One region of the Pseudoalteromonas sp. KAN5 genome, then DNA from elsewhere that is predicted to be linked to it. Evidence: predicted binding sites of a transcription regulator. Region 1 holds the regulator's gene; the other holds the start of a gene.
What was found. The regulator NrdR, encoded in region 1, represses ribonucleotide reductase genes. The targets are predictions, from matches to a motif close to AAACACNANATNTNGTGTTT.
Positions count from the first base shown of each region.

Region 2: nrdA (class 1a ribonucleoside-diphosphate reductase subunit alpha) is a predicted target of NrdR. The motif match lies at 3,177-3,196, and genes of this name have one in related genera.

Region 1 is NZ_AP025589.1:2,371,517-2,381,400, reverse strand. Features, by position in the region: gene thrB (homoserine kinase) at 1-338, shown strand, start outside; gene thrC (threonine synthase) at 357-1,640, shown strand; gene KAN5_RS10655 (hypothetical protein) at 1,741-2,106, opposite strand; gene glyA (serine hydroxymethyltransferase) at 2,382-3,638, shown strand; gene nrdR (transcriptional regulator NrdR) at 3,742-4,191, shown strand; gene ribD (bifunctional diaminohydroxyphosphoribosylaminopyrimidine deaminase/5-amino-6-(5-phosphoribosylamino)uracil reductase RibD) at 4,193-5,314, shown strand; gene KAN5_RS10635 (riboflavin synthase) at 5,355-6,011, shown strand; gene ribBA (bifunctional 3,4-dihydroxy-2-butanone-4-phosphate synthase/GTP cyclohydrolase II) at 6,040-7,152, shown strand; gene ribE (6,7-dimethyl-8-ribityllumazine synthase) at 7,254-7,718, shown strand; gene nusB (transcription antitermination factor NusB) at 7,734-8,144, shown strand; gene thiL (thiamine-phosphate kinase) at 8,190-9,164, shown strand; gene KAN5_RS10610 (phosphatidylglycerophosphatase A) at 9,161-9,646, shown strand; gene KAN5_RS10605 (ligand-binding sensor domain-containing diguanylate cyclase) at 9,676-9,884, shown strand, end outside.
Region 2 is NZ_AP025589.1:1,247,311-1,257,194, forward strand. Features, by position in the region: gene nrdB (class Ia ribonucleoside-diphosphate reductase subunit beta) at 1-712, opposite strand, end outside; gene nrdA (class 1a ribonucleoside-diphosphate reductase subunit alpha) at 782-3,064, opposite strand; gene KAN5_RS05415 (HAD-IA family hydrolase) at 3,466-4,149, opposite strand; gene ubiG (bifunctional 2-polyprenyl-6-hydroxyphenol methylase/3-demethylubiquinol 3-O-methyltransferase UbiG) at 4,149-4,859, opposite strand; gene gyrA (DNA topoisomerase (ATP-hydrolyzing) subunit A) at 5,038-7,734, shown strand; gene serC (3-phosphoserine/phosphohydroxythreonine transaminase) at 7,813-8,895, shown strand; gene aroA (3-phosphoshikimate 1-carboxyvinyltransferase) at 8,895-9,884, shown strand, end outside.

The sequences.
Region 1 (9,884 bases):
GTATGCATGCCAGCGTTGAATTTGCGCAGCGCTTATCTGCGTTTAGTACACTATTGCTAACCAGTCGTTTTGATGAGGCATTATCAATAATGAGGGATGAAATAGCTGAACCTTATCGCGCACCGCTTATCGCTGGGTTTAATGAAGCGAAACTCGCATTACCCGATTTAGGCGCGGAAATAGTCAGTATCTCAGGCGCAGGGCCGACATTATTTACTGTGTGTAAAACACTTGCAGCGGCTCAGCAATGTGCACAGTGGCTTGAACAAAACTATATCAATGAACAAGGCTTTTGCCATATTTGTAAGCTCGATAACGCCGGCACGCGTCAGTTATAAGAATTTAAGGAATTAATAATGCAATTACATAATTTGAAAGATGATTCACAAAAAGTGTCGTTCGTTGAAGCGGTTAAAACAGGTTTAGGGCGCAATCAAGGAGTATTCTTTCCTGAATCATTAGCACCAATAGGTGATATTGATGCGTTGCTGGATATGGACTTTGTAACGCGTAGCAGTAAGATTTTATCGCACCTAATTGGTGATGAATTACCAGCGGATACCGTTGCACAGATGGTGAAAAATGCCTTTAATTTCCCAGTCAAATTGGTTGAAGTTGAAAAGAACATTTATTGTTTAGAGCTGTTCCACGGACCAACCCTTGCGTTTAAAGATTTTGGTGGGCGCTTTATGGCTGAGTGCTTAGCGCAATTTAGCCAAGGTGAAAAAACCACAATACTAACGGCCACCTCAGGTGACACTGGTGCCGCAGTTGCGCATGCTTTTTATAATAAACCAAATATCGATGTTGTTATCCTATATCCAAAAGGAAAAATTTCATTAGCGCAACAAAAACTGTTCACAACACTGGGTAATAACATTCACTGCTATGCGGTTGAAGGCAGCTTTGATGATTGCCAAGCGATGGTTAAGAATGCCTTTTTAGATGATGAAGTTAAATCGCGCTTAGGGTTAAATTCAGCTAACTCAATAAATATCAGTCGCCTAGTTGCTCAAGTGTGTTATTACTTTGAAGCGATAGCACAGTTACCTAAAGATCAGCGCGCTAACGCGCATATCTCAGTGCCAAGTGGTAATTTTGGTAATGTATGTGCCGCAATGATTGGTGCTGTTATCGGCATGCCAGTTGGTAAACTTAGTGCGACAACAAATCAGAATGATACTGTACCGCGTTTTATTCTTGATAAAAACTGGGCACCAAATGCAACAATTGAATCGCTATCAAATGCAATGGACGTGAGCAAACCTAATAATTGGCCTCGCGTACAAACCATGCTTGATAACAATTGGTTTAGTTATGATGACTTTTATTCAACTAGCGTTGATGAAAACGATACACAAGCAGTGATGAAAAAAATTCAACAAACAGGTTATATTGCTGAACCTCATACTGCGATTGCATATCAAGGCTTGAAAGCTAACTTAGCTGCTGATTCTGCAGGTATTTTCTTAGCTACAGCACACCCTGCTAAATTCAAAGAAAGTGTTGAAGAAATACTTGATATTGAACTTGAAATGCCAAAACCGTTAGCAGATGCACTAGCTAAAACGTGTTTAGCTGAAGATATTAGTGATGACTATAACGTTTTACGCGACATTCTATTAGCCAAGTTAGGCTAGTACTAGATTGTAGAACTAAGTTTGAAAAATGAGCGGTATGGCAATCTGTCATACCGTTTTTTTTAATCTTTAGAACGTATTGGATACAGCATTCTTTTATTTATACTAGAGAACGAGTTCGGCGATTTAAAATACGCAAAAATAAAATTAATAACCCACAACAACAGATCACAACACCCGCAGGATATATAAATTTATAAGGTATCCAGCGCATTACTAGTATGCCTACTATAAGTAGTAGAAATGGCTTAAATTCATAATAGTAAAAGTTTTTATTAGCACGGATACGATTTACTTGGTGATCTTTTCGTCGCGCATTAGAACGTAGTCGCCAAATATTTGCACCATTAAAAAATAGCAACACACCTAATGCGGTTGGCAGTAAGGCGCTGGAAACGACCATGCAAAAGCTACCAAAAGCGATATAAAAATAAGGAATTGATTCGTAGATAGGTTTAGCCAGCATAATAAATTAGTTCATCATCCATGATTATATTTCATACAAGCCTAGTGTAATAACTGGTAAATATAAAGAACTTTAGCATTAAGAATATAAATGTCGAACACTTTAATTTATTAGTTTTACTTATGTTTTAATAAAAAAATATCATTACAAAAACACTGTGAATTAAATTCAATCCCTGTTTAAATATGTTCATCTTAACACCATAGGCAAATTGACGTTTTCAGCGTATAATTCAGCCTTTAAAAAATACCATACACGTTGCCCTAGGAGCCCCCATGTTAGAACGTAGCATGAATATTTCGGATTTTGATCCAGAGTTATTTGACGCAATCAACAAAGAGACTGCTCGTCAAGAAGAACACATTGAGCTAATTGCATCTGAAAACTACTGTAGCCCACGGGTACTTGAAGCGCAGGGTTCTCAGTTAACGAACAAATATGCTGAAGGCTACCCAGGCAAGCGTTACTACGGTGGTTGTGAGCACGTTGATGTTGTTGAGCAACTTGCTATTGACCGCGCTAATGAGCTATTTGGCTCTGAATATGCAAACGTACAGCCTCATGCAGGTTCACAAGCTAATGCAGCTGTATTCTTAGCATTATTAGAAGCAGGTGATACGGTACTTGGCATGAGCTTAGCGCATGGCGGTCACTTAACGCACGGTTCACATGTAAGCTTCTCTGGTAAGCTTTACAATGCAATCCAATATGGATTAGATGAAGCGACTGGCGAAATTGATTACGCACAAGTTGAAGCGCTTGCGCTTGAGCACAAGCCAAAAATGATTATCGGTGGTTTCTCTGCATACTCAGGTATTGTTGATTGGGCTAAATTCCGTGAAATCGCTGATAAAGTAGGTGCTTACCTATTTGTTGATATGGCTCACGTTGCAGGTCTTATTGCTGCGGGTGTTTACCCAAGTCCAGTACCACATGCGCACGTTGTTACCACGACTACGCACAAAACTTTAGCGGGTCCTCGTGGCGGTCTAATCATCTCTGCGTGTGGCGATGAAGCTATCTACAAAAAGCTAAATAGCGCTGTATTCCCAGGTGGCCAAGGTGGTCCTTTATGTCACATCATTGCTGCAAAAGCAGTAGCATTTAAAGAAGCACTACAACCTGAGTTTAAAGAATATCAAACGCAAGTTGTTAAAAATGCGCAAGCTATGGTTGCAGTTATGCAAGAGCGCGGCTACAAAATCGTTTCTGACAAAACAGAAAACCACTTGTTCTTACTTGATTTAATCGATAAAGATATCACTGGTAAAGACGCTGACGCCGCACTAGGTAATGCAAACATTACAGTAAATAAAAACTCTGTACCTAATGATCCGCGTTCACCATTTGTAACGTCAGGTCTGCGTATTGGTTCTCCTGCAATCACACGTCGTGGTTTTAAAGAAGCTGAATCAAAAGAGCTTGCTGGCTGGATCTGTGATGTACTAGACAACATCAATGATGAGTCTGTGCAAGCACAAGTAAAAGAGAAAGTTAAAGCAATCTGTAAAAAATTACCAGTTTACGCTTAATTGTTAAGCTAGCAGTAATTTAGATCACAATAGCGTTGTTTTTTGCTATTATAAAGGCCGCTTAAAAGCGGCCTTTTTTGTTTTTTAACGGAAGCTAATACTTATGCATTGTCCATTTTGCACCGCAAAAGATACCAAAGTGATTGACTCGCGCCTTGTTGGCGGTGGTCACCAAGTAAGACGTCGTCGTGAATGCAATGAATGCCATGAACGCTTTACTACCTTTGAAGGGGCAGAGTTGGTAATGCCAAGAGTGATCAAACAAGATGGCAGCCGTGAACCGTTTAATGAAGATAAACTCCTTAATGGTCTACATCGCGCATTAGAAAAACGCCCCGTTAGTACAGAGCAAGTAGATGAAGTAGTTAACATTATAAAATCGCAACTACGTGCCACCGGCGAGCGAGAAATATCAAGTCACTTAATTGGTGAATGTATAATGGAAGCACTGAAGAAGCTTGATAAAGTTGCTTATGTAAGGTTTGCCTCCGTATATCGCTCATTTGAAGATATCCGAGAATTTGGTGAAGAGATCGCCCGCTTGGGAGAATAAAATGCCCCTATCACATTTCACTGAGCAAGATCATATTTATATGGCACGTGCGATCGCGCTTGCCAAGCAAGGGCGCTTTACCACAACACCCAACCCTAATGTAGGTTGCGTGTTGGTAAAAAACGGAACTATTGTAGGTGAAGGCTTTCACCAAGTTGCCGGCCAAGGTCACGCCGAAGTAAATGCACTTTTGATGGCAGGTACACAAGCTACAGGTGCCACTGCTTATGTTACCTTAGAGCCATGCAGCCACTATGGCCGCACACCACCTTGTGCCGAAGGTTTAAAAGCAGCAGGTGTGGTAAAAGTAATTGCCGCTATGGTGGATCCTAATCCGCAAGTGGCAGGTAAAGGTTTAGCCATTTTAGCTGATGCAGGCATTGAGGTTGCATCTGGCTTGTTAGAGTCAGAAGCTCGCTTGTTAAACCGTGGCTTTTTAAAACGCATGGAACAGGGGATGCCGTTTATCACCTGCAAAATGGCGGCAAGTCTTGATGGTAAAACAGCCCTTAAAAACGGCCAAAGCAAGTGGATCACGGGCAGTCCTGCTCGCCAAGATGTGCAATTACAGCGTGCCCAAAGTTGCGCTATTTTAACGGGTGCAGACACCGTCCTAATGGATGATGCAAAGCTTAATGTGCGGGTTGATGAGCTGCCTGAGCCATTACCCACTCAATTGCCGGTTCGTCAGCCTGTGCGTATCATTATCGATTCACAAAATCGTTTAACGCCAGATTTAGCCTTATTTAGCATTGCAAGCGAGATAATAATTATCACCACTGAGCTTGATAAATCAGTACAATGGCCGCATTACGTAAGCCATATTGTGGTGCCTGAAAAAGACTGTAAAGTTGATTTAAAGATCGCTTTACGACAATTGGCGCAAGAGCAACAATTTAACCATATTTGGTTAGAAGCAGGGGCAACCTTAGCGGGTAAAATGGCTGAATGTCATTTAATTGATGAATATATTATCTATCTGGCACCGAAACTGTTAGGAAATGACGCTAAAAGCTTACTAAACTTTGCTGAACTAACCTCTATGCAAAACGCGGTCGATTTAACAATTAATGAATGTGTATTGATTGGTAATGATATTCGTATAACTGCAATACCGCGTTGAGTTGCATTGCCTTAACCAAATTATTTAAAGAGTAACGACTATGTTTACTGGGATCATCGAAGCGACTGGCACGATCAGCGAATTACAGCAAAAACAAGGCGACTTAGCTATTCGCATTCAAAGTAATAACCTTGATATGTCGGATGTCAATTTAGGTGACAGCATTGCAACAAATGGTGTGTGCTTGACCGTAGTGGCAAAGCACAGCGACGGCTTTAGCGCTGACTTATCGAATGAAACGATAGGGTTAACTGGCTTTGCCCATTATAAACAAGGGCAAAAAGTAAACCTTGAAAAAGCGATGCAACCGGTGTCGCGACTGGGGGGGCATCTAGTGTCTGGGCACGTTGATGGAATTGCCACCATTACAGCTATTACGGCCAATGCACGTGCGACTGAGTACTGGTTAAATACCGATCCCCAACTAATGAAATACATACCTTACAAAGGCTCGGTTTGTATTGATGGTATAAGCCTTACGGTTAATGCAGTAGAAGATAATAAATTTAAATTGACTATCGTGCCGCATACTAGCGAACAAACAACGATTGCTGATTTTAAAGTAGGCACGCAAGTGAACCTCGAAGTTGATCAAATTGCCCGCTATTTAGAGCGCTTGATCAAAGGGGCGGAGCAACCAGCAAGTTCTGATATTTCAATGAGCTTACTCGCCCAAGCCGGTTTTATTAAGTCCTGATAAACTCCACAACTTACACGAGCAGATTATGAATTTACACAGCGCACAAGAAATTATTGATGACATTAAAGCCGGTAAAATGGTTATATTGATGGACGATGAAGACAGAGAGAATGAAGGTGATTTAATTATTGCCGCTGAACATATCAGTGCAGAAGCAATCAATTTTATGGCAACTCACGGCCGTGGTTTGATCTGCTTAACCATGACGCAAGAGCGTTGTGAACAACTCGATTTACCACTAATGGTGAAAAATAATGGTGCGGCATTTTCCACTAACTTTACTATGTCGATTGAAGCCTCTAAAGGGGTGACCACAGGTATTTCAGCTGCTGATCGTGCACGTACAGTACAAGCGGCCATTGCGAAAGGTGCAGTGCCAAGTGATATCGTACAGCCAGGGCATATTTTTCCTATTATGGCACAGCCAGGTGGCGTGTTAACTCGTGCGGGGCATACTGAAGCCGGTTGTGATTTAGCGCGTTTAGCAGGTTTAGAGCCTTCATCGGTGATTGTTGAAATCCTAAATGCCGATGGCACGATGGCACGCCGTCCAGATTTAGAAGTATTCGCCGAGCAGCATAATATCAAAATTGGTACTATTGCCGACCTTATTGAATACCGCAATATGAATGAAACGACGATTGAACAAGTGGCAAAGTGTAAATTGCCAACTGTGCACGGTGAGTTTGATTTAGTGACTTATAAAGACACTATTGATGGTCAATTGCATTACGCATTGCTCAATGGCGAAGTGAAAGCCAATGAACCAACCTTAGTTCGCGTACATTTACAAAGCACCTTTAATGACATTTTATTATCTGATCGCAGCGCCGATAGAAGCTGGGGTTTATCAGATGCGATGGCTTATATCGCAAAACACCAAGGGGTGTTAGTGATCCTTGGTAAACAAGAGTGTACAGATGAATTAGAAGCGACAGTTAAAGCCTTTGCTGCAGAAGATGCTGGTGAAACAGTGGCGCATCGTAAGTTCCAAGGAACATCACGCACTGTTGGTGTAGGTTCACAAATTTTGGCTGACTTGGGCATCGAAAAAATGCGCTTAATGAGTCTACCTAAAAAGTACCATGCACTATCAGGTTTTCATCTGGAAGTGGTTGACTACGTTGAACCACAATAAGCACGACGCTTAAACTAGGCTATTATTTTATTTATATGGTATGATACGCAGCAATTTTTGCGCAATCGCAACCGCTTGAACTTATTTTTTAGGGTTATCGAATGAAAATTATTGAAGGTAATAAATACGCTCCGGGTAAGAAATTCGCTATCGTAATTTCTCGCTTTAATGACTTTATTGGTAGCAGCCTTTTAGCTGGTGCTGTTGATGAATTGAAACGTACTGGTGGTGTATCAGATGATGATATAACGGTAGTTTATGTACCGGGCGCCGTTGAATTACCTTTAGCAGCGAAACGCGTTGCAGCAAAAAAAGAGTATGATGCAATTATTGCTCTAGGCGTTGTGATCCGAGGTGGAACACCACACTTTGATCTTGTCGCAGGCGAGTCTAATAAAGGCTTAGCGCAAGTGTCGCTTGAGTATGATATCCCAGTTGCATTTGGCGTATTAACCACAGAAAGCATTGAGCAAGCGATTGAACGCGCGGGCACTAAAATGGGCAACAAAGGCGGTGAAGCTGCTTTAGGTGCACTTGAAATGGTTAATGTGTTAGATAAAATTTAAGTTTAAGGAATTTTTGTGAAACCAGCAGCAAGACGTAAAGCACGTATCTTAGCACTTCAAGCCGTTTATTCTTGGCAACTTAGCGGCAATGCAATTGCCGATATTGAACAACAAATGTTGATCGAAAACGATGTGACTAAAATTGATGTTGAATACTTTAAAGATCTTTCGCGTGGTGTTGCGGTAAATCATAAGCAACTAGATGAAGCTGTATCGCCACATTTAACGCGTCCATTTGATGAGTTAGATATGGTTGAAAAAGCAATTTTACGTTTAAGCAGCTATGAGCTGAAATTCCGTGAAGATGTACCATATAAAGTGGCTATCAATGAAGGTATTGAACTTGCTAAGATTTTTGGCGCTGAAGATAGCCATAAATTTGTTAACGGTGTACTTGATAAAGCGGTAAAGCAGTTACGTAAGTAATGTGCACCGTAAAAGGAGAGCCGGCATAGGCCGGCTTTTTTGTGTATGAAGGAATTTGAATTAATTAATCGCTACTTTAAAGGTCGCGGTATTAGTCGCCGTGATGTTAATTTAGGGATTGGTGATGACTGTGCTTTGGTTACTGTGCCTGAGAATTGTCAACTAGCCGTCACCACGGACACACTAGTCGCAGGCGTACACTTTTTCGATGACATTGCACCACGTGCTTTAGGACACCGTGCATTAGCGGTAAATTTAAGTGATTTAGCCGCAATGGGGGCTGAACCTACATGGGTTTCAGTGGCATTAACCTTACCTAGCATTGACGTTGAGTGGCTTGAAGAGTTCACCGAAGGTATGCACGAAATTGCTGAATACTTTAACGTGCAAATTATCGGTGGTGATACCACACAAGGACCGTTAACAATCACTATTTGTGCAAAGGGCACAGTGCCGCACGGTAAAGCGCTGCGTCGTAGCGGCGCTAAAGTAGGTGATTGGGTTTATGTTACAGGGCCACTAGGTGATGCTGGCCTAGCTATTGAGGCGCGTAAACAAGGGATCAAAGTCGCTCCCGAGTATTTAAGTTATGTGAATCAGCGCTTTGATTATCCAACACCGCGTGTTGCAGCAGGACAAGTATTACGTGGCTTAGCATCGGCGGCTATTGATATCTCTGATGGACTGGTTGCAGACTTAGGGCATGTACTGGCAATGTCTCAAGTAAGTGCGTGTATTGATGTTAATAAAATACCAACCTCAGATGCAATGCGTGCTACTTTAGATAAAAATCAGCAACTGCCTTTTATTCTCAATTATGGGGATGACTATGAGTTACTTTTTACTGTGCCTGATAGTAATAAAAGCATGTTGGAAGTGAAATTACAGCAATATGGGGTTGATGCCGCCTGTATTGGTCAAATAAAAAGTGGTGAAGGGCAAATTGAGCTAATGCTTGATGGCGAAAAGCTAGCATATGAACATACTGGTTTTGAGCACTTCACCAAGGAGTCGGTTTGAATAAACCCGCGTTATTTAATTTAAAACGCCCTCACCAATTCTTTGGTTTGGGCTTTGGTTTAGGGCTGGCACCTAAAGCACCAGGTACATTTGGTACATTTGCAGCACTGCCGTTTATTTTTACTACTATGTATTTTCCACTGTGGTTACAAATAGTGTTTGCAGTGGTGATCAGTGTTTTTGGTCTTTGGGCGTGTGGAAAAACCGCTGATGATCTTGGGGTGCATGATCATCCTGCAATTGTGTGGGACGAAGTGGCCGGCTTTTACATTACCATGATAGGTGCCGCGATCAGCTGGCAATCTTTATTAGTTGGTTTTGTCCTGTTTCGCTTTTTTGATATCGTTAAACCTGGGCCGATCAGAATACTCGATAAACGCTTACACGGCGGCTTAGGTATTATGGCTGATGATGTTTTAGCGGGTATATTTTCTTTAATTTGTGTTCAGGCATTGTTTAAAATGGGTTATTTGCCCTTTTAACCTTAGTTTTGCAACGAGGTGTTGACGTTATGATGCGGTTTTTATTGGTTATTATTGTGCTGTTATGCAGTATGCCAAGTAAGGCGTCAATTACTGACTATGTTGTAAAGCAATGGAATATGCAAAACGGCTTACCTTCGCAATCACTGAAAAGTGTGGTGCAAGATGGGCAAGGCTATATGTGGTTAGGCACTCAATTTGGTCTCAGTCGCTTTGACGGTAATACATTCACTAACTA
Region 2 (9,884 bases), 1.1 Mb from region 1:
CGCGAGCGATAAGCTTGATAATTTTTGCATTACCTTCCATCAATTCACGCTCTGCAAAGGCGAATGAGCAGGCAAAACTGACATAAAAGCGAATTGCTTCAAGAATGTTTACAGACATCATGGCAAGGTATAACAGCTTTTTAAGTTCAAATAAGCTGATATGAACAGTCTCACCATTGAGGGTATGTTTGCCTTCACCATATAAGTTGTAAATAGCGACTTTATTGATCAGCTCATCATAATACTTAGTTACGGCATCAGCACGTTCGCTGATCTTATCGTTACTGACGATGTCATCAAAAATAAGTTCAGGTGATTGCGTTACGTTACGAATGATATGGGTGTACGAGCGACTATGGATTGTTTCACTAAACGCCCATGTTTCAATCCAAGTTTCAAGCTCTGGGATTGATACGATAGGCAGTAGTGCCACATTGGGTGAACGCCCCTGTACACTATCAAGTAAAGTTTGGTATTTTAAGTTACTTAGGAATATATGTTTTTCGTGCTCTGGTAGGGCTTGAAAATCTAAGCGGTCTTTACTCACATCGACTTCTTCAGGACGCCAAAAGAACGACAGTTGTTTTTCAATTAACTTTTCGAAGATAGGGTACTTCTGTTGATCATAACGCGATACGTTAACGGTTTGGCCGAAAAACATCGGTTCTTGTAATTGGTTATTATGGTTTCGACTAAAAGTAGTATAAGACATAAGATCACTCAAAAAACGAACAGGGTAAAGCGGGCGTATAGCCCGCTTCCAATTTATAATTAGTATTGATTAAATTTTACACGCGCCGCCTGCACAATCATCATCTTCCAGCTCCGGTGTATCATCTTGTGCATCTGATGCGCCATCACGGGTGTTGTGATAGTAAAGGGTTTTAACGCCAAGTTTGTATGCACCTAATAAGTCTTGCAGCAATACCTTCATAGGTACTTTACCGCCTTCGAACTTACTTGGATCATAGTTAGTATTTGCAGAGATAGTTTGATCAACAAACTTTTGCATGATACCAACAAGTTCTATGTAACCTTTATTTGATGGGATATCCCACAATAGTTCATAGTTGTCTTTTAAACGCTCATATTCTGGAACAACCTGTTTTAAAATACCATCTTTACTGGCTTTAACACTGATATGGCCGCGAGGTGGCTCAATACCATTGGTTGCATTTGAAATTTGCGATGATGTTTCAGACGGCATTAACGCAGATAACGTTGAATTACGCATACCATGTTCTTTAATATTGGCACGTAACGTATCCCAATCTAAATGCAGTGGTTCATCACAAATTTTATCTAAATCACGCTTGTAAGTATCAGTCGGCATGATCCCTTGTGAATAAGTGGTTTCGTTAAACTTAGGGCAGGCACCACGTTCTTTCGCAAGCTCATTTGACGCTTTCATCAAATAATATTGAATCGCTTCGAACGTTTTATGCGTTAGTGCATTCGCACTGCCATCAGAATAACGCTTACCGTTTTTAGCAAGGTAATAGGCATAGTTGATTACACCTATTCCTAAAGTACGACGACCCATAGTGGCATTTCTTGCCGCAGGAACTGGGTAGTCTTGGAAATCAAGTAAGTTATCTAAGGCGCGTACGGCAAGTTCTGCTAATTCTTCAAGTTCATCAAGAGACTCAATCGCACCTAAGTTAAAGGCTGATAGCGTACACAGGGCGATTTCGCCTTCTTCATCATTTACATTGCTAAGCGGTTTAGTTGGTAAGGCAATTTCTAAACATAAGTTAGATTGACGAATTGGCGCAACTTTAGCGATAAATGGGCTGTGTGTATTACAGTGGTCAACATTTTGTAAATAAATACGCCCGGTGCTAGCACGCTCTTGAGCAAACATTGAGAATAACTCAATCGCTTTAATGCGTTTTTTACGTATTGACTCATCTTGCTCATACTGAACATAAAGGCGGTCAAACTCATCTTGGTCTTCAAAAAATGCGTCGTACAGGCCTGGAACGTCTGATGGGCTAAATAATGTAATGTAATCATCTTTGATCAAACGCGCGTACATTAGCTTATTAAACTGCACACCGTAATCTAAATGACGAACACGGTTATCATCAACCCCACGGTTATTTTTAAGCACTAATAAGTTTTCAACTTCTAAATGCCATAGTGGGTAGAAAAGGGTGGCTGCACCGCCGCGTACACCACCTTGTGAACAGCTCTTAACTGCTGTTTGAAAGTGCTTATAAAAAGGAATACAACCTGTGTGATACGCTTCGCCATTGCGAATAGGGCTGCCAAGTGCACGAATACGACCGGCATTAATACCAATCCCTGCGCGTTGTGATACATATTTAACGATCGCTGAAGACGTGGCATTGATAGAATCTAGGCTGTCACCACACTCAATGAGGACACATGAACTAAATTGACGAGTAGGTGTACGTACCCCCGCCATAATTGGCGTAGGTAGTGAAATCTTAAACATTGATACCGCATCATAAAAACGCTTGATGTAATCTAAACGTGTTTCTTTTGGGTAATCAGAGAATAAACTTGCGGCAACCAGAATATATAAAAACTGTGCGCTTTCATAAATTTCGCCTGTTACGCGGTTTTGCACTAAATATTTGCCTTCAAGCTGCTTAACTGCAGCGTAGCTGAAGTTTAAATCGCGTGCATGATCTAGGTATTCATCGAGTTGATCAATTTCTTGCTCGGTGTAATCGGCAAGTAGGTGAGCATCATAACGCTTATCTTCAACAAGTTTCACGATGTGATCGTATAAGCGTGGCGGCTCAAATTGACCATAGGCTTTTTTGCGTAAATGGAATACGGCTAAACGGGCGGCTAAGTATTGATAATCTGGAGACTCTTTTGAGATCTGATCAGCGGCTGCCTTAATAATCGTTTCATGGATGTCTTCAGTACGAATGCCATCATAAAACTGGATGTGTGATTTTAGCTCAACTTGTGAGACAGACACATTATTTAGACCTTCGGCGGCCCAAGCAATAACGCGATGGATTTTATCTAAATCAAGTGACTCTTTACGGCCGTCACGTTTGCTTACAGATAGCTGTTGGTTCATAGTTTTGCCTGTATTCCTTGGGATATAAAATTTTTTAGTGATACATTTTGCTTAGAATAAATATTTTATTGTCATAAGACTATTCTAGTGCGAATTTAATTGAATAACATTTAGCCACAACATCTGGTGTTCATCAAACTCTGGATCACAAGATAGTGTGGTATGCGATCATTTGCAAGGGGCATAAATGCCCCACATTGTGGATAACTTCGGGATAACACGTTTGTGTTAGTAGCCATTAACCTTTGACCATCTGATTAAAATGAAATTTATAAAAATCAACTCATGATCTATTAAATTTAACCATTTTAAAAATAAATTTAAGCTGCTTTTTTTATCGGCAAACAATGTGCAAAAAATAACACGGTCACAATATATAGTGGTTAATTTTTAGTAAACCACTATATATGGTTAAATGCATCAATAGGTGACTGCCAATTAAAATCAGCTTGCCAGCCCAGTGCTTCCTCTTCACTGGGTATATAGCCCCACAAAGCTGTGGCACTGTGCATGTTCGCTGCTTTAGCTGCAATAATGTCGCGCTCGGCATCACCAATGTACAAGCAGCGGCTTGGATCTACATCTAATAGTTGCGCTGTATGCAGTAAAGGTAACGGTGAGGGTTTTGCCACATTTAAAGTGTCGCCACACACGATTGCCTGTGCATCATTTAGCTCAGTGATTGCGGCGACTAAAGGGGTAGTCAAAAATTCAGGCTTATTGGTCATGATCCCCCATTTGATCTGCTGTTGTTCAAGTGCAATCAATAACTGTGCAATACCTGTGAAACACTGACTATGGGTGGCAATATTATCAGCGTATGAATCAAGTAATTGCTGGCGTAAATCCATTTGTTTAGTTTGGTTATGCCAATGCTGCCCGAATCCCGCTTCGAGTAGAGCCATAGCGCCATTAGAAGCCGCAGGGCGATAGATATGTGAATCTACAGCTGGAAAGTTATGATCTATTAATACGTTATTCAGTGCGGCACCTAAATCATCTGCAGTGTCGAGCAGTGTACCGTCAAGATCAAAAATAAAAGCATCGTAATCAATTGCAGGTGCTGCTGTATTAAACCCAGCCATTACGCAAGTTTCTCAAAGTGGAGAATATAATTAACGCTAACATCGGTATTTAAACTGTATTGCTTTGATAGTGGGTTATAGCTTAGACCAGCACTCGCTCGTACTTTAAGTCCCGCTTGTTCTGCCCATGCAATAAGTTGTGCAGGTTTGATAAATTTTTTGTGATCGTGTGTGCCTTCTGGCACCATCTTCAATAACTTTTCTGCACCAATAATGGCATACAGATACGCTTTGGGGGTTTTATTAAGGGTAGAAAAAAATACATCGGCGCCAGGTTTTGCTAAGGTGGCTACTGCTCGAATGATAGAAGCAGGATCAGGAACATGCTCTAACATTTCCATGCAAGTTATAGTATCAAAGCGAGCAGGGTGCTCAGTAGCGAACTGTTCAGCAGGTACTTTAATATAGTTAACTTTCACACCGGTTTCTAAACTATGTAGTTTAGCAACGGTTAATGGCTCTTGGCCCATATCGATGCCGGTAACGTGTGCGCCCATGCGAGCCATACTTTCACTGAGGATGCCACCTCCACAGCCTACATCCAGCGTTTCTTTATCAAATAAGCCATTGGCTTTATCAGCAATAAAGTCTAAGCGTAATGGGTTAATTTCATGAAGAGGTTTAAACTCTCCTTCGCGGTCCCACCATCGCTCAGCGATGGATTCAAACTTTGCAATTTCTGCACTATCTACATTCTGATGTTCGGTCATAAAAAACTTCCTCGTCAATCTGAGGCCATTATATAGGGGGAAATTAATAAATCGCAAAGATTTAGCGCCTGTAAATTTAAATTAATTGTGGTAGCATGACTTGGTAATAATAACTACATACCCGCAAGCGCCCATATATGGCACTTTGTGGGTATATACTGAAGGAATGTGATATCAAATGACTGATTTCGCCAATGAAATTCTGCCAGTCAATATTGAAGACGAGTTAAAAAACTCCTATTTAGATTACGCAATGAGCGTAATCGTAGGACGAGCACTGCCAGACGTACGTGATGGATTAAAACCTGTTCACCGCCGCGTTTTATTTGCTATGAACGAGCTTAATAATGATTGGAATAAGCCTTACAAAAAATCAGCCCGTGTGGTTGGTGACGTAATTGGTAAATACCATCCCCATGGCGATAGCGCAGTGTACGACACCATTGTACGTATGGCTCAGCCTTTCTCTTTACGTTATATGTTAGTTGACGGCCAAGGTAACTTTGGTTCTGTTGATGGTGATTCTGCAGCAGCAATGCGTTATACCGAAGTTCGTATGGCGAAAATGTCTCATGAGCTATTAGCAGATCTTGAAAAAGAGACGGTTGATTTTGTGCCTAACTATGATGGTACAGAGCAAATTCCTGACGTATTACCAACCAAAGTACCTAACTTATTGGTTAATGGTTCTTCGGGTATTGCCGTAGGTATGGCGACCAACATTCCTCCTCATAACTTAACAGAAGTTGTGAACGGGTGTTTAGCACTCATTCAAAACCCTGAATTGACCATTCACGAATTGATGGAATATATCCCGGGTCCAGATTTCCCAACTGCGGCGATTATTAACGGTAAAAAAGGCATTGAACAAGCCTATTTAACGGGTCGTGGTAAAGTGTACATGCGTGCCCGTGCTGAGATTGAAGTGGATGAGAAAAGTGGTCGTGAAACGATCATTGTTCACGAAATTCCTTATCAAGTTAATAAAGCTCGTTTAATAGAAAAAATTGCTGAGCTTGTTAAAGAGAAGAAGATCGAGGGAATTAGCGCATTACGTGATGAATCAGATAAAGACGGTATGCGTATCGTTATTGAGATCAAACGTGGTGACGTAGGTGAAGTAATCTTAAACAATCTTTATGCACAAACGCAGTTACAAACTGTGTTTGGTATGAATATGGTTGCGCTGATCAACAATCAACCTAAGTGTTTCAACTTAAAAGAAATGCTTGAAGAGTTTATTATTCATCGCCGCGAAGTTGTTACCCGCCGTACGGTATTTGATTTACGTAAAGCCCGTGATCGCGCGCACATGCTTGAAGGTTTAGCAATCGCCCTTGCTAACATCGACCCGATTATCGAGCTTATTCGTAACTCACCTACGCCAGCCGAAGCAAAAGTTGCCTTAGCATCACGTCCGTGGGAATTGGGTAATGTTAAAGCCATGCTTGAGAAAGCGGGCGAAGCCAATGTCGCACGTCCTGATTGGTTAGCTGATGACTTGGGTATTCGTGATGGTCAGTATTATATTTCTGAGCAACAAGCCCAAGCTATCCTAGATTTACGTCTACATAAGCTAACCGGCCTTGAGCATGAAAAGATTCTAAGCGAATACCAAACGTTATTAGATTTAATTGCTGAGCTTTTATATATTCTTGCTTCTCCTGAGCGTTTAATGGAAGTTATTCGCGATGAGCTTGTTGAAATTAAAGAGCAATACGGTGATGAGCGTCGTACAGAAATTAACGCCGCGGCTCACGATATTAGCCTTGAAGACTTGATCACAGAAGAAGATGTAGTCGTAACCTTATCACACGAAGGATATGTGAAGTATCAGCCATTGTCTGATTACGAAGCACAACGTCGTGGTGGTAAAGGTAAGTCAGCAACCAAGATGAAAGATGAAGATTTCATCGAGCGTCTACTGGTTGCGAACACTCACGATACTATTTTATGTTTCTCAACGGCAGGGCGCTTATACTGGCTTAAAGTGTATCAATTACCGCTTGCAAGCCGTGCTGCGCGTGGTAAGCCAATTGTTAACTTATTGCCACTTGAAGCAGATGAACGTATTACTGCAATCTTACCAGTACGTGAGTACGAAGAAGATAAATACATCTTTATGGCAACTGCATTCGGTACGGTTAAGAAAACGCCATTAACTGCATACAGTCGCCAGCGTGCAAGTGGTATTATCGCTGTTAATCTGAATGAAGGTGATAGTCTCATCGGTGTTGATATTACCGATGGTAGCAATGAAATCATGCTATTTACCGATGCAGGTAAAGTGGTACGCTTTAAAGAAGCAGAAGAGTCACCGGTATTAGATGAAAACGGTAACCCAGTACTTGACGAAAACGGTAACCCGGAAATTAAGTTCAAGGGTGTGCGCCAGATGGGCCGTACAGCCACCGGTGTTCGTGGTATCAAGATGGCTGAAGGCCAACGTGTTGTCTCGTTAATTGTACCTAAAACTGATGGTGCTATCTTAACTGTGACTGAAAACGGTTATGGTAAACGTACGCTGCTTGAAGATTACCCATCGAAGAGTCGTGCGACTCAAGGTGTGGTATCAATCAAAGTATCAGAGCGTAACGGCGCCGTTGTTGGTGCAGTACAGGTTGATGAAAACGACGAAATCATGATTATCTCTAATCGTGGTACCCTTGTTCGAACACGTGTTAAAGAAGTTTCTACCGTTGGGCGTAATACTCAAGGTGTTATTTTGATAAGAACTATTGACGAAGAGCAAGTAGTTGGTTTACAACGTATCGAAGAAATTGAAATCGATGAGCTTGAAGCTATTAAAGGCGAAAGCGTCGAAGTAGTCGAAACGGTTAATGATGAAACTGGTGATAATCCACCGGCTGAATAAACTGACCAATAAAAAGCGGCTTCGGCCGCTTTTTTTATGGTTAAAAAACTAAAGTAATTACTGGAATGAGGAAAGGTAATGAATAAATATAATTTTTGTGCGGGTCCTGCTATGTTGCCTCCAGCTGTTATGGAGAAGGCACAAAAAGAATTTCGTGATTGGCAAGATTTAGGTGTCTCGGTGATGGAAATTAGTCACCGCAGTAAAGAGTTTTTGGCTCTTACAGAAAAATGTGAAGCAAGCCTTCGCCGACTCATGAATATTAGTGATGAATTTGAAGTGTTATTTATGCACGGTGGTGGCCGCGGTCAGTTTGCTGCAGTACCGCTAAATTTACATGTCGATAATAAAACCGCCGTGTATTGTGAGAACGGTGTTTGGTCTAAAGGGGCTGTTGACGAAGCAGTTAAATTTACCGCAGTTACTGAGCTTGATGTACGTAATGACACTAGCGAGCAATTTTCTATCAAGCCAGTAAGCGAATGGCAGTTTCCTGCTGATCCGTCATACATCCATTATTGTCCAAATGAAACCATAGACGGCATAGAGGTATTTGATGTACCTAGTCACCCAACTGCACCGATCGTTGCAGATATGTCATCTACCATTTTGTCTCGTGAATTTGATGTTGACCAGTTTGATTTAATTTACGCTGGTGCGCAAAAAAATATTGGCCCATCAGGCCTTGCCATTGTGATCATTCGTAAAACTTTGCTTGAGCGTGAAGGGGTGGCAAAACCAGGTATATTCGATTATGCACTGGAAGTAAAACAAGGCAGCATGTACAACACGCCACCTACGTTTGCTTGGTACTTAGCGGCAGAAGTATTTGAATGGCTTGAGCAAAATGGCGGTGTAAAAGCCATGGAGCAGCAAAATATTGCTAAAGCTGAGTTACTTTATGGCTTTATAGACGAGTCGCCATTTTACAATAATAAAGTGGCAAAGCATTGTCGTTCACGTATGAATGTTCCATTTTGGTTAAACGATGAAAGCTTAAATGCAGCGTTTTTAGCTCAAGCGAAAGAAGCAGGCTTATTGGCCCTTGAAGGCCACCGTATTGTTGGTGGTATGCGTGCAAGTATTTACAACGCCATGCCACTTGAAGGCGTACAAGCGTTAGTTGACTTTATGGCACAGTTTGCCAAGGAGAACAGCTAATGGAACAACTTCGTTTAGAGCCAATTAATAAAGTAAACGGCAGTGTAACGCTACCTGGTTCAAAGAGTCTTTCAAACCGTATCTTATTATTGGCAGCCTTAGCTAAAGGCACTACAGTTGTAGAAAACCTACTCGATAGCGATGACATTCGTCATATGCTAGGTGCACTTAAACAATTAGGTGTACAAGTCAGCCTAAATGACGATAAAACCGTAGCCACAGTACAGGGGGTAGGCGGGCAGTTTTTAACTCCATCTGAACCTTTGTTTTTAGGTAATGCGGGTACTGCATATCGTCCACTTACCGCTGTACTTGCCGCTGTTAAAGGTGAATATGAGTTAATTGGCGAACCGCGTATGGAAGAGCGCCCAATTGGTCATTTAGTTGATGCTCTACAAGCGATCGGTGGTGACGTTCGTTATTTAAAGAATAAAGATTATCCGCCACTTAAGATTGTAGGCGGGCAAATAAACGGCGGCTACGTTGAAATTGATGGCAGTATCTCGAGCCAATTTTTAACTGCATTATTAATGGCAGCCCCGTTATTTAATGGCGATACCAATATCACCATTAAAGGCACTTTAGTTTCAAAACCTTATATTGATATCACGCTAGATGTCATGGCGCGCTTTGGCATTTCGGTTACACACGATGACTATAAAACTTTTACCGTGAAAGGCGCGCAGCAATATCAAGCTGTTGAGCGTATTATGGTTGAAGGAGACGCGTCATCGGCGTCTTATTTTGTTGCGGCAGCTGCAATAGCAGGTGGTGAAATTGAAATTAAAGGCGTTGGTGCAAAATCAGTGCAAGGCGATATCGGGTTTGCCAAAGTGATGGAGCAGGTGGGCGCTAAGATTGATTGGTATGACGAGCGTCTAGTTGTGCGCAAAGGCCAATTGAAAGGTGTTGATATCGATGCTAATGCAATTCCAGATGCGGCCATGACACTTGCAACAGTGGCGTTATTTGCTGATGGTCCAACCGCT